Regions from separate parts of the Ruegeria sp. HKCCD7559 genome, predicted to be linked through region 3. Evidence: riboswitches for the same ligand, from Rfam matches in the RefSeq annotation. Region 3 holds a riboswitch; each other region holds the start of a gene.
What was found. Region 3 has a riboswitch for cobalamin ahead of GS605_RS20495 (DUF4198 domain-containing protein). Riboswitches for the same ligand answer to the same signal wherever they lie in the genome.
Positions count from the first base shown of each region.

Region 1: another riboswitch for cobalamin. It lies ahead of GS605_RS17030 (aromatic ring-hydroxylating dioxygenase subunit alpha); the one in region 3 lies ahead of GS605_RS20495 (DUF4198 domain-containing protein).
Region 2: another riboswitch for cobalamin. It lies ahead of GS605_RS20035 (hypothetical protein); the one in region 3 lies ahead of GS605_RS20495 (DUF4198 domain-containing protein).
Region 4: another riboswitch for cobalamin. It lies ahead of GS605_RS07935 (DUF1636 domain-containing protein); the one in region 3 lies ahead of GS605_RS20495 (DUF4198 domain-containing protein).

Region 1 covers NZ_WVQU01000007.1:154,261-157,458, forward strand. Annotated here, with positions in the region: gene GS605_RS17010 (DUF3833 domain-containing protein) at 1-439, shown strand, start outside; gene GS605_RS17015 (DUF3833 family protein) at 436-978, shown strand; gene GS605_RS17020 (hypothetical protein) at 1,008-1,232, opposite strand; partial or broken gene GS605_RS17025 (IS5/IS1182 family transposase) at 1,534-1,686, opposite strand; cobalamin riboswitch at 1,760-1,964, shown strand; gene GS605_RS17030 (aromatic ring-hydroxylating dioxygenase subunit alpha) at 2,046-3,198, shown strand, end outside.
Region 2 covers NZ_WVQU01000013.1:9,714-12,911, forward strand. Annotated here, with positions in the region: gene GS605_RS20030 (dual specificity protein phosphatase family protein) at 136-648, shown strand; gene GS605_RS20035 (hypothetical protein) at 640-1,047, opposite strand; cobalamin riboswitch at 1,138-1,359, opposite strand; gene GS605_RS20040 (hypothetical protein) at 1,517-2,350, shown strand; gene rsgA (ribosome small subunit-dependent GTPase A) at 2,390-3,198, opposite strand, start outside.
Region 3 covers NZ_WVQU01000015.1:13,593-16,790, forward strand. Annotated here, with positions in the region: gene cbiM (cobalt transporter CbiM) at 1-479, opposite strand, end outside; gene GS605_RS20495 (DUF4198 domain-containing protein) at 486-1,271, opposite strand; cobalamin riboswitch at 1,403-1,603, opposite strand; gene GS605_RS20500 (ROK family transcriptional regulator) at 1,725-2,849, opposite strand; gene GS605_RS20505 (sugar ABC transporter substrate-binding protein) at 3,102-3,198, shown strand, end outside.
Region 4 covers NZ_WVQU01000001.1:1,590,404-1,593,601, forward strand. Annotated here, with positions in the region: gene GS605_RS07930 (SLC13 family permease) at 1-1,316, shown strand, start outside; cobalamin riboswitch at 1,544-1,751, shown strand; gene GS605_RS07935 (DUF1636 domain-containing protein) at 1,843-2,214, shown strand; gene cobW (cobalamin biosynthesis protein CobW) at 2,216-3,198, shown strand, end outside.

The DNA.
Region 1 (3,198 bases), on a different contig from region 3:
CAAAATGTCGAACAGCTTTGTCGCGCGCATGTCCGGCGAATGGCAAGGCAACTCGGGCACGCTGACCGAGTACTTCACCTATTCCAACGGAAAACAGATGACCCGCAAATGGTACCTGACGCTGGGAACTGGCAACACATTCACGGCAATGGCGGATGACATCGTGGGCGAAGGTCGGGGCATCATCTCGGGGTCCACGGTAAAACTGACCTATCGTATCATTCTGCCAGATGACGCTGGTGGACACACACTGGATGTCACCGATTGGATGTACCTGACAGAAACCGGCGTCATCATGAATCGGTCCGAGATGCGCAAGTTTGGCGTCAAGGTCGCGGAACTGATCGCCACAATGCGTCCAAGCCCCAGATCGAAACCTATGCATCCAAGTGGGTCAAACGGGTATGACGCGACTTTGGAAGGGAAGCCGTTGCAATGATCACCTTTCGCTCTTTCATCGCCTGCATTGCCATCGCAAGCCTTGCACTTCTGGCGGCCTGCTCCAGCAAACCGAAGGTTCCAAAAACGTTTCTGTCGGACCGGCAGTTGAACCTGGAAGAGTTTTTTGAGGGTAAAACAGTGGCCTACGGTCAGTTTCAGGATGTTCTGGGAAATATCCCCCGCAGATTCACGGTTGATATCGACGGAACATGGGACGGCGAAACCCTGACCCTGGTCGAAGACTTCGTCTACGACGATGGCGCGACGGAACAACGCATCTGGACATTGACCAAAACCGGAGAGGATACGTGGACCGGTACGGCGCCTGGCGTGCTGGGCACCGCCAGCGGGATTGAACGCGGGGATACGTTCAACTGGAAATACAAGATCGACCTGCCGATCAAGGACGGGACCATGCGTGTCAAATTCGACGACTGGATGTGGCTGCTGGATGACGACCGCCTGCTGAACCGCGCGTATGTCTCACGCTATGGCGTCCGTCTGGGTGAAGTCATCCTGTTCTTCGAGAAGAAATAGGGCCGTCAGGCCCGGTTTCATCACAAAAGTCAGTAGAAAATAAACTCGTCCACCAATGCTGTCGTCGATCCCTTGACCTCACCGGCCGTGTTTGCCCTTGGCCCGTCCGAGGCTGCGCCCTCGGCGCGTTCGCCGCCCTCGACCTTCAAGCGCGCGCGTTCTATCTGCCCCCAGAGGAAAAACAGACCATCCCGTTTTCCCATGAGGCGCGAAGGAACTGTTGTCCGCAAAACACCTGTTTTCGGTTTTGGCATCTGCTCTCTTACTGCCTCCGGTGTTTTCCACCATTTTCGGAAAACGTAATGGTTTTTCCCGAAAAAGACAATTTTTTATGGACAAAATGAGGTTTTCTACCGTCCGTTGACAGGATGGACTGACAACTCTCGCATGACGGATATTCGCCTTCTTCACCTGCCTCATGGCAAGCCAGCACTATCCCAAACGGATCAACTTCACCCAAAAGGGTTTGCTGCAAACCTCCTTCACTTGGCCTGACTCTCTCTTTTCCAGCCATGCTCAGGCGACGTGCAGCGTTTCGTTTCTGAGCAGAGCAGCCGGGCCTTCGCTGTCACGGCTGGGGGACAATTTGACGGCGCGGATGTCAGACGTGGCCGCATCCATCGCAAAGCCCACTGGCCCCTGCAGAACGCCGTGCTGGCGGGCTTGCCATGCCCCTGTGCCAAGGACCGTGATCCCGGCGCCGTCCACTCAGCCGGAAAATTTCCATGTCTGTTTTGAAACCGGAAATGTCGCAAGCATTTCAGCGCCCAAGCAGGTAGAAAGTAGGCTGCCATCGTGAGGTGCCGCTGTTTGATTCTCAGACCGCGGAGAATTGGGAAGCCGGTGGAATTCCGGCGCTGCCCCCGCAACGGTAAGGAAGGTCAGGTTCGACAATCAACCACTGGGACGAGGATCCCGGGAAGGTGTCGCAACCGGGTGCAAGCCCCTTTCAAGTCCGGAAACCAGCCTTGCAGATATGTCAAACCGCGGGTGGCGGTGGGGGCACGGGTTTCGGACGTGGTCCTCGCGCGCCTCCGGACGGTTCCTCCCTGTCATCTGCCCAAGCAATGCCGCGGGGCGCGGCAGGAGAGCCAGAAGTGAACAATGTCCAAAACCTGTTGGCGCGTCGAATCCCGGGCTATGCTCTGGAACGGGCCTTTTACACCGACCCCGAGATCTTTCAGACCGACCTGGAAACCATCCACTATCGCGAATGGCTCTTTGCCATTCCGGCCTGTGAACTGGTGAAAGCCGGCGACTATGTAACGTACAACGTGGGTGCCTATCGCGTGATCATCGTGCGCGGCGCCGACAACCAGATCCGGGCGTTTCACAACACCTGCCGCCATCGCGGCTCGATCATATGCAAGGCAGCAAAAGGCAACGCGCCGAAGCTGGTTTGCCCGTATCACCAATGGACCTACGAGCTTGACGGCTCTTTGCTGTGGGCCCGCGACATGGGGCCGGAGTTTGATCCCAGACAGCATGGTTTGAAGACGGTTCATTGCCGCGAGCTTGCCGGGTTGGTCTATATCTGTCTGGCGGATGTCGCCCCGGATTTTGACACGTTTGCCAATATCGCGCGCCCGTATCTTGAGCCGCATGATCTTGCGAATGCCAAGGTCGCATTCGAAAGCTCGATCATCGAGAACGGCAACTGGAAACTGGTCTGGGAAAACAATCGCGAGTGCTATCACTGCGGCGGCAACCACCCTGCGCTGTGCCGGACCTTCCCTGATGATCCGGGCGTGACGGGGATCGAAGGCGGTGAAACCCCAGCCTATATGCAAGCCCATTTCGACAGGTGCCAGTCAGCGGGTATGCCATCGCAGTTCTATCTGCACGAGGACGGCCAATTCCGTCTGGCGCGGATGCCGCTGAAAGAAGGCGCCGAGAGCTATACGATGGACGGGAAATCCGCCGTGCGCCGCTGGTTGGGCCGGTCGCCCTTTGCGGATGCGGGATCGCTTTTGAAGTTCCACTATCCGACCACGTGGAACCACTTTCTTGCCGATCACTCGATTGTTTTCCGTGTTACGCCGATCAGCCCGACAGAGACCGAGGTCACGACCAAATGGCTGGTCAACAAGGATGCGGTTGAAGGCGTTGACTACGACGTGAAACGCCTGACCGAAGTCTGGGTCGCCACGAATGACGAAGACCGTCAGGTGGTCGAGGACAACCAGCAGGGCATCAACAGCCCGGCCTATGTGCCCGGCC
Region 2 (3,198 bases), on a different contig from region 3:
AGTGGCCACCGTTGCCCGCGTCCACAGCGGGGCGCGATGATTTTTGATTTAGAAACGAGTCGCTTTCGCACTAAACTGCATCAGCGGATTTAATGGCTCATTTTTGTATAGAGTTCTTTGGGGAGGACAGGATTCATGTCGCAGTTGGTGATCTACGCCCTGCAAGTCGGTGGCGGAACGCTGGCGCTGACCTCGATGCCCGGACGCGGCGGAGATTACTCCAGCGATCTGGATATGATCGCAGCCTGGCAGCCTGGGCTTGTTGTTTCGATGACGACGGATGTCGAAATGCTTCAGGACGGGGCGCAGGAATTTGGCAGCGATATTCAAAGCCGCGCCAGCCGTTGGGTTCACCTGCCGATCGAAGATTTCGGAGCGCCGACAAAAGCGATTGATGACGCGTGGCCGTTCGTCAGCGCCGCGGCCCGGCACGCGCTGTCCGGCGGAGGTCGCGTATTGGTACACTGCCGCGGGGGCTGTGGCAGGTCAGGTATGATTGTCCTGCGGCTGATGGTCGAATGCGGCGAAGGCGCGGACACGGCGCTGCAACGATTGCGGGCGGTGCGCCCTTGCGCCGTCGAAACGGATGCGCAACTGGCCTGGGCCTCTCGGCGTGCCCAGGCACAGGTCAGTCTGGATTCAGATTGAAATCTGCGCGGGCGCGCAAGCAGGTTTTCGAGGCCGGATCGTGGAAACTTCGATCATCGCGCAGGGTGGGGTTTTCACGACGCCGGATGGCATCGCACTGAACGTGTTTCCGAAGATCAGGTCGGCATAGCCGTTCAGCGGCTCAATCGTGGTTTCGGGCTGCGTCCCGCAAAAGACACGAATGCGGTCTGATTGCGCGCGGAAAATTGCATGACATCCTTCGCTGCAATGTGACAGCTCGCTGCTGCCCTCAATCTCGAAATCGTCACTTGTGGCCGAGGTCGCCTGGGCCATGGCTTCGGATATCGAGCGCGCCAGCCGCGCCAAAGCGGGACAGGTTTTGCCCGTCCGCTGACATACTGTTGCACTGAATTCATGTGTCTTTGTCTTCCAGATCATCCTGCGCCCTCCGCGCTTGGTGGACAGGATATTTGGGACAGGTGGGACAGCGTGATGCCGTCAGGACCTGCCCGGACACCCCGCCCGAGTTTCGGTTTCGTTTCCGATGGCAGGTCTCCTGACTTGCGGGTCATCGCTTTGCCGACCTTCCCAGCCTTTGGGCCAGTGGTGTTTCGGCATCGCTTACCGCTTACAGTTGCGGGGGCAGTCGCGGATTTGGTTGTTGCCTGCATGACCAGACAATACCGCACCGTGTTCCCTTTTCATCCCGACCCCTTGTGGAGGCCGGAAACCATCACACAACCGCTAGCGTTTGAGCACGCATCGAGTCAAGCCGATCTTTTGACCGGACGCTTGGTCATGCTGGATACGGTGTTGGTTCATGCATAGTGTCGAGGGCGTTGAGGTTCGGAAACCGGATTTACCAAGCGCAAAGCCAGAGATCATGTTGGACACAGAGCAAACGGTAATGACCGAAGAATTTCGCTTTCCGTCCGGGCAGAAAACACTGTCTGCCCGGTTGTACAGCCCGCTGTCTTCGCCCGAAATCGTCGTCGTGCTGAACAGTGCAACGGGTGTGCCGCGCGATTATTACCGTCATTTCGCACGATGGCTTGCTGCCGAGCGGGGTATGGCCTGCCTGACCTATGACTATCGCGATTACGGGCATTCCTTGACCGGCCGCCTGAAAGATTCGCGTGCGACCATGGCGGATTGGGCCTTGATCGACATGCCCGCGGCACGGGCAGAAATGCGCAGACGGTTTCCCGATTCGCAGCATTGGACCATCGGCCATTCGATCGGCGCGATGTTGGGGCCTGTGCAGCCGGATATCGATCTGATTGATCGCATGATCTGTGTGTGTTCGGGGCTGGTAACCCTAAGCGACCATCCATGGCCCTATCGTGGTTTGGCAGGATTGTTCTGGTATGGTCATGCCCCGCTTTTGGCCCGAGCCCTTGGCTACCTTCCCGGAAAGGCGATCGGGTTCGGCTCGGATCTGCCGGCATCGGTCTATTGGCAGTGGCGCAAATGGTGTACGGCGCCTTTGAACTATGTGCCTGAAATCGGGCATGAGTTACCTGCGGCGCAGTGGAAGGATTCTGGAACGCCCGTGGATTTGTTCACCTTCGAGGACGACCAGATGGTGCCGCCGGAAGCGGTTTGGCGGCTTGCGGATCTTTACGGCCCCGATGCCAACCGCCACCTGCTGAGCCCTGCCGATTTCAGGTTGCCTGAGGTTGGTCATATCGGAGCATTTGCCCGGCGCAATGCAGCGGTTTGGCCGCGACTGATCGCTTGATCAGACGCGGCGCAGGACGGGCCGGGCACCGTCCAACGATCACCGGTTGCGAAGTTTCTTTTCCTTCATGACGCCACGGACCATCTTGCCGAACGCTTTGTCCCGCGCCCGGGACTGCGCGACGGTTTCAGAATTGCGCTGATCTTCGCGCCGAAGCTTGCGCCACCGGTCCAATCGAGCCGGATCAAGCGTGCCGTGGCTTATTGCCTTTTGCACGGCACATCCGGGCTCGGAGCTGTGCTGGCAATCCGAAAAACGGCAGTCCCGGCTCAACTCGGCAAGGTCCGAGAAAACGTCGTCGATCCCGTCCCGAGCGTCCAGCAGGCGCAACGCGCGCATTCCGGGTGTATCGATCAACCAGCCACCGTTGCGCATCCGGTGCAATGCGCGTGCGGTCGTCGTGTGCCGGCCCCGCGCGTCATCCTCGCGAATGTCCGAGGTGGCGAGATCCTGATCGGTCATGGTATTGGCAAGTGTCGTCTTGCCAACGCCCGACGATCCAACCAGCGCTCCGGTCTGGCTTTTGGGGCACCACGACAGAACCTTTTCAACCTCTGCCGGGTCCAGCGCGTTGATCGCCAGAACCGTCAGGAACGGATCCAGAGATTGCACCTGCCCCGAGAAACTGTCGGGGTCCGCCGATTTGTCGGCCTTCGTCAGAACAACGACCGGGTAACACCCGGCCTGATGCGCGAGCGCCAGATATCGTTCCAGCCGGGGCAGTTTGAAATCGGCATTGCACGAGCTGACGATGAACAGCACATCGACATTGGCTGCGATCAGTTGCGTCGCGGCGCCTGTACCCGCGGCGCGTCGGTGCAGCAGGCTGCGCCGGTCGAGCAAATGGC
Region 3 (3,198 bases):
AATTCATCCCCCGACAGCGCCAGGGAAAACGCGACCATGCCGGTTGTCGCCGCAATGGCAAATGCGCCGCCGACGCCCCCCCAAATCGCACCTTGCAAAGGCGTTCCACGCGCGATCAGACGACCGAACAACATTCCGGCCACCACAGCTGGAAAGGCGATGTTGACGGTGTTGATCCCCAACACCGTCAACCCGCCAAAGCCGAAAAAGACCGCCTGTAGCAAAAGCCCGACGAACAAAGCCGGGAATGCGACCCAACCAAGCAGCAGCCCGGCCATGCCGTTGAGGATCAGATGGACCGACGACGGACCAATGGGTACGTGGATCAACGATGCCACGAAGAAACTGGCTGACAGCACGCCCGCAGTGGGGATGCGATCAAGATCCAGAGACCTGAGACCCATGGCGATCCCGCCCGCGGCGGCTATGGCGCCGCCAATTACAACCGGGTTGGAAAGGGCTCCGTCGACGATGTGCATCTTGGGTTACTCCAGATCCCAGGAGCGAATCCAGATGACCGCATCCTGGCTGAGTTCTTTGCCCTCATGTTCGGTTGCCGGACCGGAACCAAGTGCTGCGAAACCCCAGTAACCGGCATTTGGAACGCCGAACGAGAAATACCCGTTGTCGTCAGATATGGCGACCACCGCACCACCCGGCATCGGAGAGACTTTCGGTGTAGAAGCGGCCGAACTTTCCATGTCGGGCTCGGCGGCCATGTACTCGATCTCGATTTCGACCCCCGCAACCGGCTGACCATCAGCCAGCACACGGCCCGTGAAAGTCGAACCCGCGATGATGTTGGTCGGCTTGTTCAGCGGGATAATCTCGGTCGGCAAACCTACGGGATTCATCCAGTCGGTCGGCAATTCGTTGCGGTTCAGGAAGGCTTTGGTGAGCTGTTGGATATAGATGTCTTCGGATTCCTCGTAATAAGGCTGAGGAACCGTCACCAGCACATAGTCGCCCGACCGTTTGACCGGGACACTGCCTTTGAACGCCACGCCCTCGTTTTCCCCGCCGGTGAACCGGATAGGTTCCAACGTGTCCAGCAAATCGGTCTTTTCACCGTTGTGGATCACATAGAATTCCTGCGGCTTTTCAAGATCCATGACGTGGCCGTTCTCGAACGGATGCCAGAAAATCAGCTTGACCGGCACATCGCCCGGTTTCTGGATCATGGTATCGGTAGTGTATTCCAAAAGAAAATGCGCATCTGCGATGGCGGGAAGAGCCACCGCGGCAACGGCTGCGCTGAGCAGCGTTTTCATGAACAGTCGTCCTTGTCCCGTCGCGCCAATCCCGGCGCGAAATTCGTTTTGACTACGGGACATTCAACGCCAAATCACCCTTTCAGGCATCCTGGTACGACGCACATCCCGTCGCCGATTAGGAGTGCCCCTTATGAGGACACATGTCCGGCAGGTATCCTGACTTGCGGGTCAAAGCGTTGGACTGGCCTTCCCGGGGCAAACCCCAGTGGCGTTTCAGCCCTGCTCGCCGCTTACAGTTGCGGGTGCAGTTGCGGAATTGGGCCTGAGCCCGCACCGCATTCCCTATTGATTCCAGAGCAAGCCCCGGAACCGGACATGCCGAGCGGCTTGCCAGACAACTCAGCCTTCCGTCAACGAAAATGTGTTACGGCCATCGAAAATTATGAGCTCGGCAGTTTGCGAGAGTGAACCGGTTTGTGAAATATCCAAGGCAACAGGGTGATTTCACATCTAAGCTTCTGAAAGATACCTTTCCGACAATGGCAGGCTTGCCGCGCCCAGTGAGCGTGCATCCGGGCCCACGGTCCCTGCCAGCACCACGGGGTGCTCGAGACCGGTCAGGTTCAGCTCGGACAGTTTGTCTTCGACCATTTCAACCAAACGCGCCTTGATGTCCTGCGGCATCCAGCCGTCAATCTTCACGCATTCGAAATCTATCAGGCTACAGGATGAGACAATCGCATAAGCAATCCCGCTTGCCGTCCGTTTCAACCAGTTTTCCAGTTGAATTTTTGGCACATCCCAACGCTGGGTCGTTTCCCAAATGGAATGCGACGTTACCCCTGCTGTGGTGATTGCACGCTCGAGAACATACAGGCTGGCCACGTCGATAAGCGGTCTGACACCACCCGCACCATCCGGTACAGGCAGGGGGCCGATTGCGCCCGAGTTTCCACGCCCGGAAAAGATCGCACCATTGAGAACCACACCGCCGCCAATAAAAAACCCGATATAGAAGTACAGGAAATCCCTTGGTCCATCGGCCGGACCGAATACCAATTCCGCCCCACAAGCCGCAGTGGCGTCATTTTGCAGAAAAACCGGCATATCGAGGCGACGAGCCAGGTCAGCCTTCAGGTCTGATACGCGCCACGGGTCCATTTCTTCCTGAGGAACCTGAAGGGTCTGGGCCCAGTCCCACAGGTAGAACGGCATGGCAATTCCAAGACCCGCAATCCTGCCTTTGGCCTCGGGCGACATGGATGACATCATTTTCCCCAGACTCTGTATAGAAAACTCCAAAGTGGCTTTTGGCGTTGGATAGTCATAGGTTCGCCGCTCGCGTTGCCGCACATTTCCGACAAAGTCAGTCAATACCAGCTCGGTACTGCGGCGCCCGACCTTGAGCCCAAAGAAAAACGCACCATCCGGGTTGAGGCGCATGGGAACGGAAGGTTGCCCGACTTTCCCGCGGACCGGCTCACCGCGCAAAAGCAAACCGTCCTTCTCAAGCAGCCGCATGATGACGGAAACGGTTTGCGCCGACAGTCCGGTCATGCGCGCAATCTCGGACTTAGCAAGAGCCTGATGACGCCGGACAAGCGACAACACCAGCCGTTCGTTCCGGGCCCGCATCCCGCTTTGATTGGTTCCGCGCACCTCTGACCCGTGCAGGCCAATCGAATTTTTCCGAGATGAATTTTCCGGCACGTCCACCCCTTTCCTGCTGAAGAATGAGAAAGCCCGCCCGCCCTGTCAATAATAAATAAGAGTGATTTATTTATTGACTCAAATTTCGAATCTTGTGATTGTTTCTTATGAGATCAGGGTTTTTGCCTGATCGCCCTCGTGCCCTGTACGGCACAGGAAAAACTGGGAGGATAATCGATGAAACTTGCAAGACTTGCGGGTGCTGCTGCGCTCGGGGTTACTGCTATGGCTGGCAGTGCAATGGCGGAAGGCGAAACCGTTTGTCTGATCACCA
Region 4 (3,198 bases), on a different contig from region 3:
TGGAGCCCTTCGGCCTGTTCTCGGTCACGCCGATCGGTGCGGTTCTGATCCTGACGGGAATTGGTTACTTTCTGCTGTTGGGACGCTGGGTTTTGCCCGAGGCTGAAGGACCTGACAATACGGGTACCGGACAAGGGACACAGGAATACCTGCAAAGGGTCTATGGCCTCAAAGCTGATGTGTTCGAAGTCGTGGTGCCCGAGGACAGCCCCCTGGTCGGCGAGATTCTGGCCGACATCAACCACGAAAACCACCTGTACATCATTTCAACCTTCTATCGCGGCAAAACCTCGATGGTTCAGGTTTTGACAGCGGAAATTGCAGCGCCGTGTCGGCTGGCCATCGTCGGCCGCCGTTGGGAGGTCGAGAAGTTCGCCGAGAAATACGGGCTGAACGTTCTTCCGGACTTGGACATTTTCGTCGAAGAGTTCGCCCCAACCAATGCAGGCGTGGCCGAGGTGGTCATCACGCCTGACAGCAAGCTGATCGGCAAATGCCCCCGCGAGCTTTTGTTTCGCAAGACCTACGGGATGTCGCTGCTGGCCATTCACCGCGGCGAAGAGACGCTGAGCCATGTCGAGACCGAGGATCACGAATCCACTCAGATCGGGCTCGAAAAGTTTCAGGCGGGCGACATGCTTGTGGCCCATACCAGATGGGACAACCTGATGCGGATCAAACGAGATCCGGATTTCGTCGTTGTGACGACAGACTTTCCTCAGGACGAGCTGAGGCCGCAGAAAGTCGGCTGGGCCCTGGCATTCTTCGCCATTTCGCTGTCGTTGATCCTGTTCACGGACGTCCGGCTTTCACTCTGTCTTCTTACCGGCGCGGTGGGCATGATGCTGTCCCGTGTGCTCAGCGTGGACGAGGCGTACCGCGCGGTCGGATGGAACACCGTATTCCTGCTCGCCTGCCTCATACCTTTGGGACAAGCCGTGCAGAACACAGGCACGGCCGCGTGGATCGCCCAGCAGATCATGATAATTCTGGACGGCTGGCCGCTCTGGTCGCTGCAAACCGGCATCGCCATTCTGGCGACGGCCTTTTCCTTGGTCATGTCCAATGTGGGGGCCACAGTTCTGCTGGTGCCTCTGGCGGTATCGATTGCGGTGGCGGCGGGTGGAAACCCGGCCGTCTTTGCCCTGACGGTCGCCATATCGACCTCGAACAGCTTCATCATCCCAACCCATCAGGTAAACGCGTTGATCATGGGTCCGGCCGGATACAAGGTGATGGATTTCGTCCGCTCCGGCGGAATAATGACAGCGCTGTTTCTAGTCGTCTCGCTGCTCATGATAAACGTCATCTATTAGCGCAAGAGGATCCGCGGTGTTCGGTGGTCTTTTCCCATCATCGGGACAGGTTCAGTCAAGGCACCCGTTCACCATAGTCTACGCCCCTTGCTAACATACTGTTCGTCGCCCGGCCCATCTCAGGCTGGGTCCCGGCACGCCATGCCGCCCATCGACGCCCACAGGTCGCTTTCCATGCCTCTGCATCATTGTTGCGCGCGACTCGCTTGACAAGCAGGCCAGCGGTGCCGCATGTCCCTTTCGTTGGTGTCGGTGACAGCCGATGAAAAGGGAATGCGTCAACGGTCTTGCCGCCAAACGCAGCCGCCCCCGCGACCGTGAACGGAGAGGATGCCCAATGCCACTGGCCCGAAAGCCGGGAAGGCGGGACATCCGACAGAGGCCCGCCTCTGGCATCCGCAAGCCGGGAGACCTGCCAACAACCGAAGTTGAAACCGGGCGGGGTGTTCCGGTGTCGGGTCCATGACCATTCGTGGCCCGCATGAAACCCCGTCCCCCGCGAAGAGGATTTGGGGGGATGAGAGACATGACCGATACCGCACCAGTCGAGTTGCTGGTCTGTACCACCTGCCGTCGCGGCCTGCCTGTGGAAGATGACACGCAACGCCCGGGCGCTTTGTTACACAAGGCTCTGGAACAGGCGGACCTGCCCGACGGTGTCACCCTGAAAGCCGTTGAATGCCTGTCAAACTGTGATCAAGGCTGTTCGATCGTGTTGCGCGGGCCGGGCCGCTGGACCTTCGTGTATGAAAACCTGAACGAAACAGATCATGTCGACGTCATCGTCGACGGCGCGACCAAGTATCTGGCCACCGAAGATGGTTTGGTGAAATGGCGCGAACGCCCCGAACATTTTCGCAAGAACTGTGCCTCGCGCATTCCCCCCATTGGAGCCTGACATGTCGAACCTCGAAAAACTCCCCGTCACAGTAATCACCGGCTTTCTGGGCTCGGGCAAGACCACTTTGGTGCGTCACCTGATGCAGAACCCACAGGGCAAGCGCCTTGCTGTCGTGGTCAACGAGTTCGGCGATGTAGGCGTCGATGGGGACATCCTGAAATCCTGCGCCATTCCTGATTGCCCGGCGGAAAACATCATGGAACTGGCCAATGGCTGCATCTGCTGCACCGTGGCAGATGATTTCATTCCCACCATCGAGGCCCTGATGGCGTTGGAGCCACGCCCGGATCACATCCTGATCGAAACCAGCGGTCTGGCCCTGCCGAAACCGCTGCTCAAGGCATTCGACTGGCCTGACATCCGCTCGAAGATCACCGTCGACGGCGTGATCGCCCTGGCCGATGCCGAGGCCGTGGCCGCAGGCCGCTTCGCGCCCAATGTCGAAGCAGTGGATGCGCAGCGCATGGCCGATGACTCGATCGACCACGAAACGCCCCTGTCCGAGGTGTTCGAGGATCAGATCTCGTGCGCTGACATCATCCTGCTGACCAAGCCCGACCTCGCCGGCCCCGAAGGCGTGGCCAAAGCGCGCGAGATCATCGCCGCCGAGGCGCCGCGCCCCCTACCCGTCGTCGAAGTGGCCGAAGGTGCCGTGGACGTGCGCGTTGTGCTGGGTCTGGAAGCCGCCGCCGAAGATGACATGGACGCCCGACCCTCGCATCACGACGGCCATCACGATCACGAGCATGACGATTTCGAAAGCATCATCGTCGAGCTGCCCGAGCAGACCGATCCGGCCCAACTGGTCGCCAATATCGAACGCCTGGCCAATGAACTGAACATCCTGCGCGTCAAAGGGTATGCCGCCGTTCAGGGCAAACCCATGCGCCTGCTGGTCCAGGCAGTGGGTGCCCGCGTGCGTCACCAGTATGACCGCCCGTGGGAACCCGGTGAAGAACGCCGTTCGCGTCTGGTCGTCAT